DNA from 2 places in the Pseudomonas sp. ADAK2 TE3594 genome. Region 1 is predicted to be linked to the other one. Evidence: predicted binding sites of a transcription regulator. Region 1 holds the regulator's gene; the other holds the start of a gene.
The links. Region 1 encodes FliA, which starts transcription of late flagellar genes. Its sites were predicted from a motif close to CTAAAGTTTNNNNNNNNNNNGCCGNTAA; they were not measured.
Positions count from the first base shown of each region.

Region 2: a site for FliA is predicted at 1,704-1,731, ahead of flgM (flagellar biosynthesis anti-sigma factor FlgM). Genes of this name have one in related genera too.

Region 1 is NZ_JBRJGV010000001.1:999,115-1,003,323, forward strand. Features, by position in the region: gene flhF (flagellar biosynthesis protein FlhF) at 1-935, shown strand, start outside; gene fleN (flagellar synthesis regulator FleN) at 1,054-1,884, shown strand; gene fliA (RNA polymerase sigma factor FliA) at 1,881-2,621, shown strand; gene AB7M22_RS04470 (chemotaxis response regulator CheY) at 2,789-3,160, shown strand; gene AB7M22_RS04475 (protein phosphatase CheZ) at 3,183-3,971, shown strand; gene AB7M22_RS04480 (chemotaxis protein CheA) at 4,025-4,209, shown strand, end outside.
Region 2 is NZ_JBRJGV010000001.1:840,430-844,638, forward strand. Features, by position in the region: gene AB7M22_RS03715 (flagellar brake protein) at 1-736, opposite strand, end outside; gene AB7M22_RS03720 (flagella synthesis protein FlgN) at 825-1,292, opposite strand; gene flgM (flagellar biosynthesis anti-sigma factor FlgM) at 1,341-1,667, opposite strand; gene flgA (flagellar basal body P-ring formation chaperone FlgA) at 1,846-2,607, opposite strand; gene AB7M22_RS03735 (chemotaxis protein CheV) at 2,690-3,622, shown strand; gene cheR (protein-glutamate O-methyltransferase CheR) at 3,669-4,209, shown strand, end outside.

The DNA of each region.
Region 1 (4,209 bases):
CGTTCGACTCGATGCGTTTCGAGCTCAACAGCCTGCGTGAACTGATGGAAGTGCAACTTGGCTCGCTGGCCTGGAATCAGCTGCAAGGCAGTCGTCCGGCCCAGGCCAACCTCTGGCGTCGCTTGCAACGCATCGGCCTGTCCGGCCCGTTGTCGCGCGATCTGCTGGCGCTGATTACCGACATCGAAGAACCCCGTCAGGCCTGGCGCATGTTGCTCGCGCATCTGGCGCGGATGATCACCACCCCGGAAGTCGAGCCACTGGAAGAGGGCGGCGTGATTGCCATGGTCGGCCCGGCTGGCATGGGCAAGACCACCACGCTGGCCAAGCTGGCGGCTCGTTACGTGCTCAAGTACGGCGCGCAGAACATCGCGCTGGTGAGCATGGACAGCTATCGCATCGGCGCTCAGGAGCAGCTCAAGACCCTCGGCCGGATCCTCAACGTGTCGGTCACCCACGTCGATCCGGGCCAATCCTTGGTGCAGGCACTGGAGCCTTTGCTGCGCAAACGCGTGGTGCTGATCGATACCGCCGGCTTGCAGGCCAGCGATCCGGCACTGCGTATGCAGCTCGAAAGCCTGGCCGGACGCGGCATCAAATCAAAAAATTATCTGGTCTTGGCAACCACCAGCCAGAAACAGGTTCTAACTGCCGCTTATCACAGTTACAAACGTTGCGGCCTTGCCGGCTGCATCCTGACTAAACTGGATGAAACGGCAAGCTTGGGCGAGGTGTTGAGCCTGGCCATTAGTCATGAATTGCCGGTGGCTTACCTGACCGATGGCCCGCGGATTCCGGATGATTTGCATCTGCCGCGTCGTCATCAGTTGGTCAGCCGTGCCGTTAGCGTGCAAATGCAGGAAGAACCCAGCGAAGAAGCCATGGCTGATATGTTCGCTGACCTTTACCACAGTCCGACCAAGCGGGTTGGCTGAGGTATTTAATGAACGGTTTTTGTACCTACATCGATGGTCTGCCATGCATTGTTCAGTTGGTGAACGCGCAGCCAGTAATGTGGCCTCCGTCTAAGTAAGACAAGGTAAAGAAAATAACATGGGCAGCATGCATCCCGTACAGGTGATCGCGGTGACCGGCGGCAAAGGTGGCGTCGGGAAGACTAACGTGTCAGTGAACTTGTCCCTGGCTCTAGCTGAGCTCGGCCGGCGCGTCATGCTGCTGGATGCCGATCTGGGGCTGGCGAACGTTGACGTCCTGCTGGGGCTGACACCCAAACGTACCCTGGCCGACGTGATCGAAGGCCGCTGTGAGCTGCGCGATGTGCTGTTGCAAGGGCCCGGCGGTATTCGCATCGTCCCGGCCGCATCCGGCACCCAGAGCATGGTTCATCTGAGCCCGGCCCAGCATGCCGGCCTGATCCAGGCCTTCAGCGATATCGGCGACAACCTCGACGTATTGGTGATCGACACCGCTGCGGGCATTGGTGACTCGGTGGTCAGTTTCGTCCGCGCAGCGCAAGAAGTCTTGCTGGTGGTGTGCGACGAGCCGACCTCGATCACCGACGCCTACGCGCTGATCAAACTGCTGAACCGCGACTACGGCATGAACCGTTTCCGTGTCTTGGCCAACATGGCGCAGAGCCCGCAGGAAGGCCGCAACCTGTTCGCCAAGTTGACCAAGGTCACGGATCGTTTCCTCGACGTCGCCTTGCAATATGTCGGTGCGGTGCCTTACGACGAAAGCGTGCGCAAGGCCGTGCAGAAGCAGCGTGCCGTCTACGAAGCCTTTCCGCGTTCCAAGTGCGCCCTGGCGTTCAAGGCCATTGCGCAGAAGGTCGATACCTGGCCACTGCCGGCCAACCCACGCGGGCACCTGGAGTTTTTCGTCGAGCGCCTCGTGCAACAAGCGGCAGGACCCGTCCTATGACAGCCAGTGGCTACAACCTCTACAAGAAGTCGGCACGTGACGCGCAGTACGAGCTGATCGAGCGTTACGCGCCACTGGTCAAACGCATTGCCTACCACTTGCTGGCGCGTTTGCCGGCCAGTGTCCAGGTCGAAGACCTGATCCAGGCCGGGATGATCGGCCTGCTTGAAGTATCAACCAAATATGACGCCAGCAAAGGCGCGAGTTTCGAGACGTACGCGGGCATACGAATCCGCGGCGCGATGCTCGATGAAGTGCGCAAGGGGGACTGGGCACCACGTTCGGTTCACCGCAATACCCGCATGGTCAGCGACGCGATTCGCTCGATTGAAGCTAAAACCGGCCGTGACGCTAAAGATCATGAGGTTGCGGCCGAACTCCAATTGAGTCTCGACGATTATTACGGGATTTTGAACGACACCCTCGGCAGCCGGTTATTCAGTTTCGACGATCTGTTACAGGACGGCGAACACGAAGGGCTGCATGAGGATGGCGCCAGTGCTCATCTCGAGCCGTCACGCGATCTGGAAGATGAACGCTTCCAGGCGGCGCTGGCGGACGCGATTGCCAATTTGCCGGAGCGTGAGCGACTGGTGTTGGCGCTGTACTACGACGAAGAGTTGAATCTCAAGGAAATCGGTGAGGTCCTGGGGGTCAGCGAATCGCGGGTCAGCCAGTTACACAGCCAGTGCGCGGCCCGTTTGCGGGGGCGTTTGGGGGAGTGGCGAGCGCGCTGAAGGCAGTGTGGGGACACTGCGAATGGAGCTGGTGTGGTGTTGAACTGCGCCGGTCTCGATCTGTTGTGCTCCAGACAGTCATTGAGTGCTTTGCCGGATTGATTGAAATGGCGCGTCCAGGTGCTGGGCGCGTTTAAGACTGCTTGGAGGTCGAATTGGACAAGAACATGAAAATCCTCATCGTTGATGACTTCTCAACGATGCGGCGGATCATAAAAAACCTGTTGCGTGACCTTGGGTTCACCAACACGGTCGAGGCTGACGATGGCACCACTGCCATTCCGGTTCTCAACAGTGGGAGCATCGACTTTCTGGTAACGGACTGGAACATGCCTGGCATGACCGGTATCGATCTGCTGCGTCACGTGCGCGCCGATGAAAAGCTCAAGCACCTGCCGGTGCTGATGGTGACCGCTGAAGCCAAGCGCGAGCAAATCATCGAAGCGGCCCAGGCCGGTGTAAATGGCTATGTGGTCAAACCCTTCACGGCCCAGGCGTTGAAAGAAAAAATCGAGAAGATTTTCGAACGCATCGGTTGATGGACTGCGCCACGGGGGAGCTATGGAGCATAAAGAATCTTCAATGGGCGATTTTGAATCGACCCTGAAAAAACACGCGGTCGAACTGGTCGAGAGCCTTGAAAAAGGCAGGTTTGGCGATGCGGTGCAATTGATCCATGAGCTCAATCAGACCCGTGACCGCGGCCTGTATCAGGAGGTAGGCAAGCTCACCCGCGAGCTGCATAGCGCGATCGTCAATTTCCAGATTGACCCGCACATGCCGCAAGCCGAGGAAGTGTCTCAGATCACGGATGCCACCGAGCGCTTGGGGTATGTGGTCAAGCTGACCGAGGCCGCGGCGAACCGCACCATGGACCTGGTGGAAAACGCCACGCCGCTGATCAACAGCCTGAGCGACGAAGCTCAGGCGCTGAGCACGGATTGGGGACGGTTCATGCGTCGCGAAGTCGGGGCTGAAGAGTTCCGCGAACTGGCCCGGCGCGTCGACGGTTTCCTGACACGCAGCAGCGAAGATAACCGCGTCGTGTCGAGCAACCTCAACGACATTCTCCTGGCCCAGGATTACCAGGACCTCACCGGTCAGGTGATCAAGCGCGTGACCCAGTTGGTCACCGAAGTTGAAAGCAATCTGCTCAAGCTCGTGCTCATGGCCAGTCAGGTCGACCGCTTTGCGGGTATCGAACATGACCGTGATGCGATGCTGGCTGAAAAAGATCCGCAAAAACATCTCTCTCAGGGTGAAGGTCCGCAGATTCATGCCGATAAAAGAGAAGACGTTGTGTCCGGTCAGGACGATGTGGACGATTTGTTATCCAGCCTAGGATTTTAGAGTTTTAGCATTTTAGGTTTTTTAGGTTTTTAGACCTCAGGAGCACCCCCTTAATGAGCTTCGGCGCCGATGAAGAGATCCTTCAGGATTTCCTGGTTGAGGCCGGCGAGATTCTAGAGCAACTGTCCGAACAGCTGGTCGAGCTTGAAAGCCGACCGGATGATGCGGATTTGCTCAATGCAATTTTTCGCGGTTTTCACACTGTAAAAGGGGGCGCCGGCTTCCTCCAGCTCAACGA
Region 2 (4,209 bases), 160 kb from region 1:
CTTTATCGAAACGCCGTGCTTCGCGCTGAAGCTGATAGACGAACCGCTCGACCTGCCGCTGCACCTGGCCGCTCATGTTGTGAAAACGCACGCCGGCGAAGGTGGTGTTGATCCTTTCTTCGAAGTGCAGGTAACGCAGTTCGACCGGTGCCGTCATGCTGCCGAAGGGCAGGGCAGCGACGAAACGGTCGTAGACCTGGCCCAGTTGCAGCCTGGCGGTGATGTCGCCCTCGAAGCGCAACTTGCAGCCGGTGGCGGAGATGTCCAGCAATTTGCCGCTGACGGGCGACTTGAGTTTTTCGCCACCCAAGTCGACATCGACCAGTTGCGCCAGCTTCAACGCGGCACGGAAGGCATTGCGGCGCTGGTGATAAACCACCTCGTCGGGCAGCGCGCCACGGTAGCAGCGGCCATCGCCGGAGTCGTCGATGGTCAGCGGGCCATTGCTTTCCCAGGCGATGCGTACGCCGTCGTGGAAACCTTCGACCTTGAACGGTTCGCCGGCCAGCAGAAAGCGTTCGCCATCGCGGGGGATCATTTCGTCCAGGGCGATCATGTTGCTGTCACGGTCGACGTCCACCAGGTAGCTCTGGAAACGCTGGCTGCGCTCGTGGAACGTGATGATCAGCGGGTCATGGCTGTCTTGCAGCTGACGCAGATTGCCGGAGATTTCCAGGGGTGTGGTGAGCACCTTGGGAGGCTGCGTGGCCTCTTCCGCGCTTAAGGCATTGAACACGGGGTATCAATCTCCAGACAAATATGACTACTGGCCAGCATTCTGCCAGCATGTTTCGTGTCTTGATAGAGCGTGCTCATTGAAAGGCTCAAGCCTGACTGAGCGGGCGTGGTTTTGCGAGCTTTGAGGTTGAACCGCGGGCATCGTAGAGCGCTGGCGGCTCGCCGCCGGTGAGGATTTTCAGCTGGTTGGCCGTGGCGGCCTGCTGAACCAGAATCGACTGGCCATTGTTAACGTTGGCGGCCTGGCACTGGGCCAGGAGATCGGTCAGCACGTCGCTCTGTGCCAGCAACTGATCGCCGATGCTCGAATGGCTGGCAAGTTGCTCCAGGCCTTGGCGATTGGTCGGCAGGTTGAGGCTGGCGAGGATTTCACTGCGCTTGCGGCCATGCTGCTCGAGCAAAATGATCATTGCCTGTTTCTGCGCCAGAATGTCTTCGAGCAGTGGCATGTCGCGACCGTGCAGCGCGAGGGACTCGGTTTGCAGCAGCTCCAGCAGGTGTTGCGCCGGAGCAAAGTCGTCGATGATCAGTTGCAGTAAATTAGTGTCGTGCATGGCTGGCCTTGGGTTTTAAGCGTCCAAAAGCCTGGCGCGGGCCGTGGCCTAGCGCTGGGCTTCGAAGTTGAGCAGTTTGCTGGCTACACGGTTGCTGTCGACTTTATAGCTGCCATCGGCAATCGCTGCTTTCAACTCGGCCACGCGGGCGTTGTCGACGGCAGGCTGATCGCGCAGCTTGTCAGTGACCTTCTGCAACTGTTGAGCCTCATTGCTGAGGTGTACCGATTCCCCGCTTTGGGTGGTATTGGCCTGTTCGGCCGGGGTATTCAGCGGCGCGGATTGGCCAGCTTCGGCGGTTTCCTTAGCAACGCTGGTACGCGTACTGCCCGTAAGTGACGAGGAGCTGTTTAAACGACTGAAATCGATGACCATGACAAAAAACCTCTGGGTATTTGGACGCTTGCCATGTTTTCGGCTCTCCCCCGGAAAACTTTAGGCCCATTTATCAATGAGCTTGCATGCGCCAGCGTGTGTCCTTCATGGGGCACAGTTTAGGCAACAGCCGGGTGGCGCGCCATCTCTTCACGGGCCCAGAGCCCTATAGAGTCGCTCACATAGAAACTTCCACCTGCCCGGGCGCGGTGACTTGCGCCTTGATAACCCGCTGGGAGTTAAGGTTTTTCACGCGAATCTGTTCGCTCATGCCGCCGTTGGACAGCGCTTCACCCGGCATGCGCACGCTGAGCGTACCACTGCGGGCGGTAATCACCACCTGATCGCCCTTGCGAACCACCTCCGCCTGTTCGAGATGCACCAGGGTAATGACCTGATCGGCGACCATTGGTCGGGTAAGTTTCTGTCCGATCGCCTGATCGACGGAGGTCAGAAAACCCTGGTTTATCAGGCTGATATCGCGCTCACGCAGGGTCACGTCCTGGGGTTCGATAATCCCTGTGCGCTTGAGGGGGCGGGTGGTGGTCACGATGTCGCGAAACAGCCGTACTTGAGCGGGTACGAAGACTGTCCAGGGGGAGGCACCGTCGCAGCGAACCTTGACCGTGACCCGACCCAGAGGCCTCGCGGGGCTCTCGAGGGTGGCTGTCAATTCCTTGTCGCACATAGGCATGCGCAGGCGCGGATCGAGCTGGTTGACCTCGATTTCGTAGCGTCCTTGTGTTTGACTCGTGGCCAGATAGTCTTCTACGGTGAATTCAAGAAAGCCCTGAGTGACGCCGATAAGCATGTCAGGCAAGGTAACTGCGTCAGCAAGGGCAGGGCTGCCAGCGTTGAACAGGCAAGCGGCCGACATCGCACAGAGTAATCTGCGGCAGGTTGATGTCAGGTGTCGGAAAAATGTCGGTTCTGTGTTCATAAAAGTTAAAAAGCAAGCGCCGTGCCGTTTAGTGATGAATGTGCGTCGCAAACACACTTAGCGTTGGTGTAGGAGTCTGGGCATGGCTGGTGTAATGGATTCGGTGAACCAGCGCACGCAACTGGTAGGGCAGAATCGCCTTGAGCTGTTGTTGTTCCGTCTTGACGGCCAGCAGCTGTATGGCATCAACGTATTCAAGGTTCGTGAGGTGCTGCAATGCCCCAAGCTGACCCTGATGCCCAAGTCCAGTCCTGTCGTGTGCGGTGTGGCGAATATTCGGGGGGCGACCATTCCGATTCTGGATCTGGCAATGGCGACCGGTTCCGGAGCGCTGAAAGATCAAAGCAATCCCTTCGTGATCATCACGGAGTACAACACCAAGACCCAGGGTTTCCTGGTTCGGTCGGTGGAGCGCATCGTCAACATGAACTGGGAGGAGATTCATCCGCCACCCAAGGGCACCGGGCGCGATCATTACTTGACGGCTGTGACTCGGGTCGACAATCAGTTAGTCGAAATCATCGACGTCGAGAAGGTGCTGGCGGAAGTGGCACCGACTCCTGAAGCGATTTCGGTGGGCGTGGTGGATGTCGAGACTCAGCACAAGGCGTTGTCCTTGCGCGTGCTGACGGTCGATGACTCATCGGTGGCGCGCAAGCAGGTGACCCGTTGCCTGCAAACGGTCGGTGTCGAAGTGGTCGCGTTGAACGACGGCAAACAAGCGCTGGATTACCTGCGCAAGCTGGTCGACGAGGGCAAGAAGCCGGAAGAAGAGTTCCTGATGATGATTTCCGACATCGAGATGCCGGAGATGGACGGGTACACCCTGACGGCCGAGATCCGCAACGACCCGCGCATGCAAAAGCTGCATATCATCCTGCACACTTCGTTGTCGGGTGTGTTCAATCAGGCGATGGTCAAGAAGGTCGGTGCCGATGACTTCCTGGCCAAATTCCGTCCTGATGACCTGGCATCCCGGGTAGTCGACCGGATCAAAGCAGCAGATAACAGCTAGGGGCCTTCTGTCCCTGGCGGTCAACACGATTTAAGAGGCGGCATCTTTGTCTACGGGTAATTTGGATTTTGAACAGTTCCGGGTATTCCTGGAAAAAGCCTGTGGCATTTTGCTCGGTGAAAACAAGCAATACCTGGTCTCGAGCCGTCTCAACAAACTGATGGAACAGCAGGGCATCAAATCGCTGGGTGAGCTGGTTCAGCGCATCCAGACTCAGCCGCGCAGCGGTTTGCGCGAGATGGTGGTGGATGCCATGACCACCAACGAAACCTTGTGGTTTCGTGACACCTATCCGTTTGAAGTCTTGAAGAACAAGGTATTGCCCGAAGCGATCAAGGCAGCCCCCGGCCAGCGCCTGCGGATCTGGTCGGCAGCGTGTTCGTCGGGCCAGGAACCGTATTCGTTGTCGATGTCCATTGATGAGTTCGAGCGGGTCAACATGGGCCAGTTGAAGATGGGCGTGCAGATCGTTGCCACTGACCTGTCCGGCACTATGCTGACCAACTGCAAAACCGGCGAGTACGACAGCCTGGCCATCGGCCGCGGTCTGTCGCCCGAGCGCCTTCAGCGTTACTTCGACCCGAAAG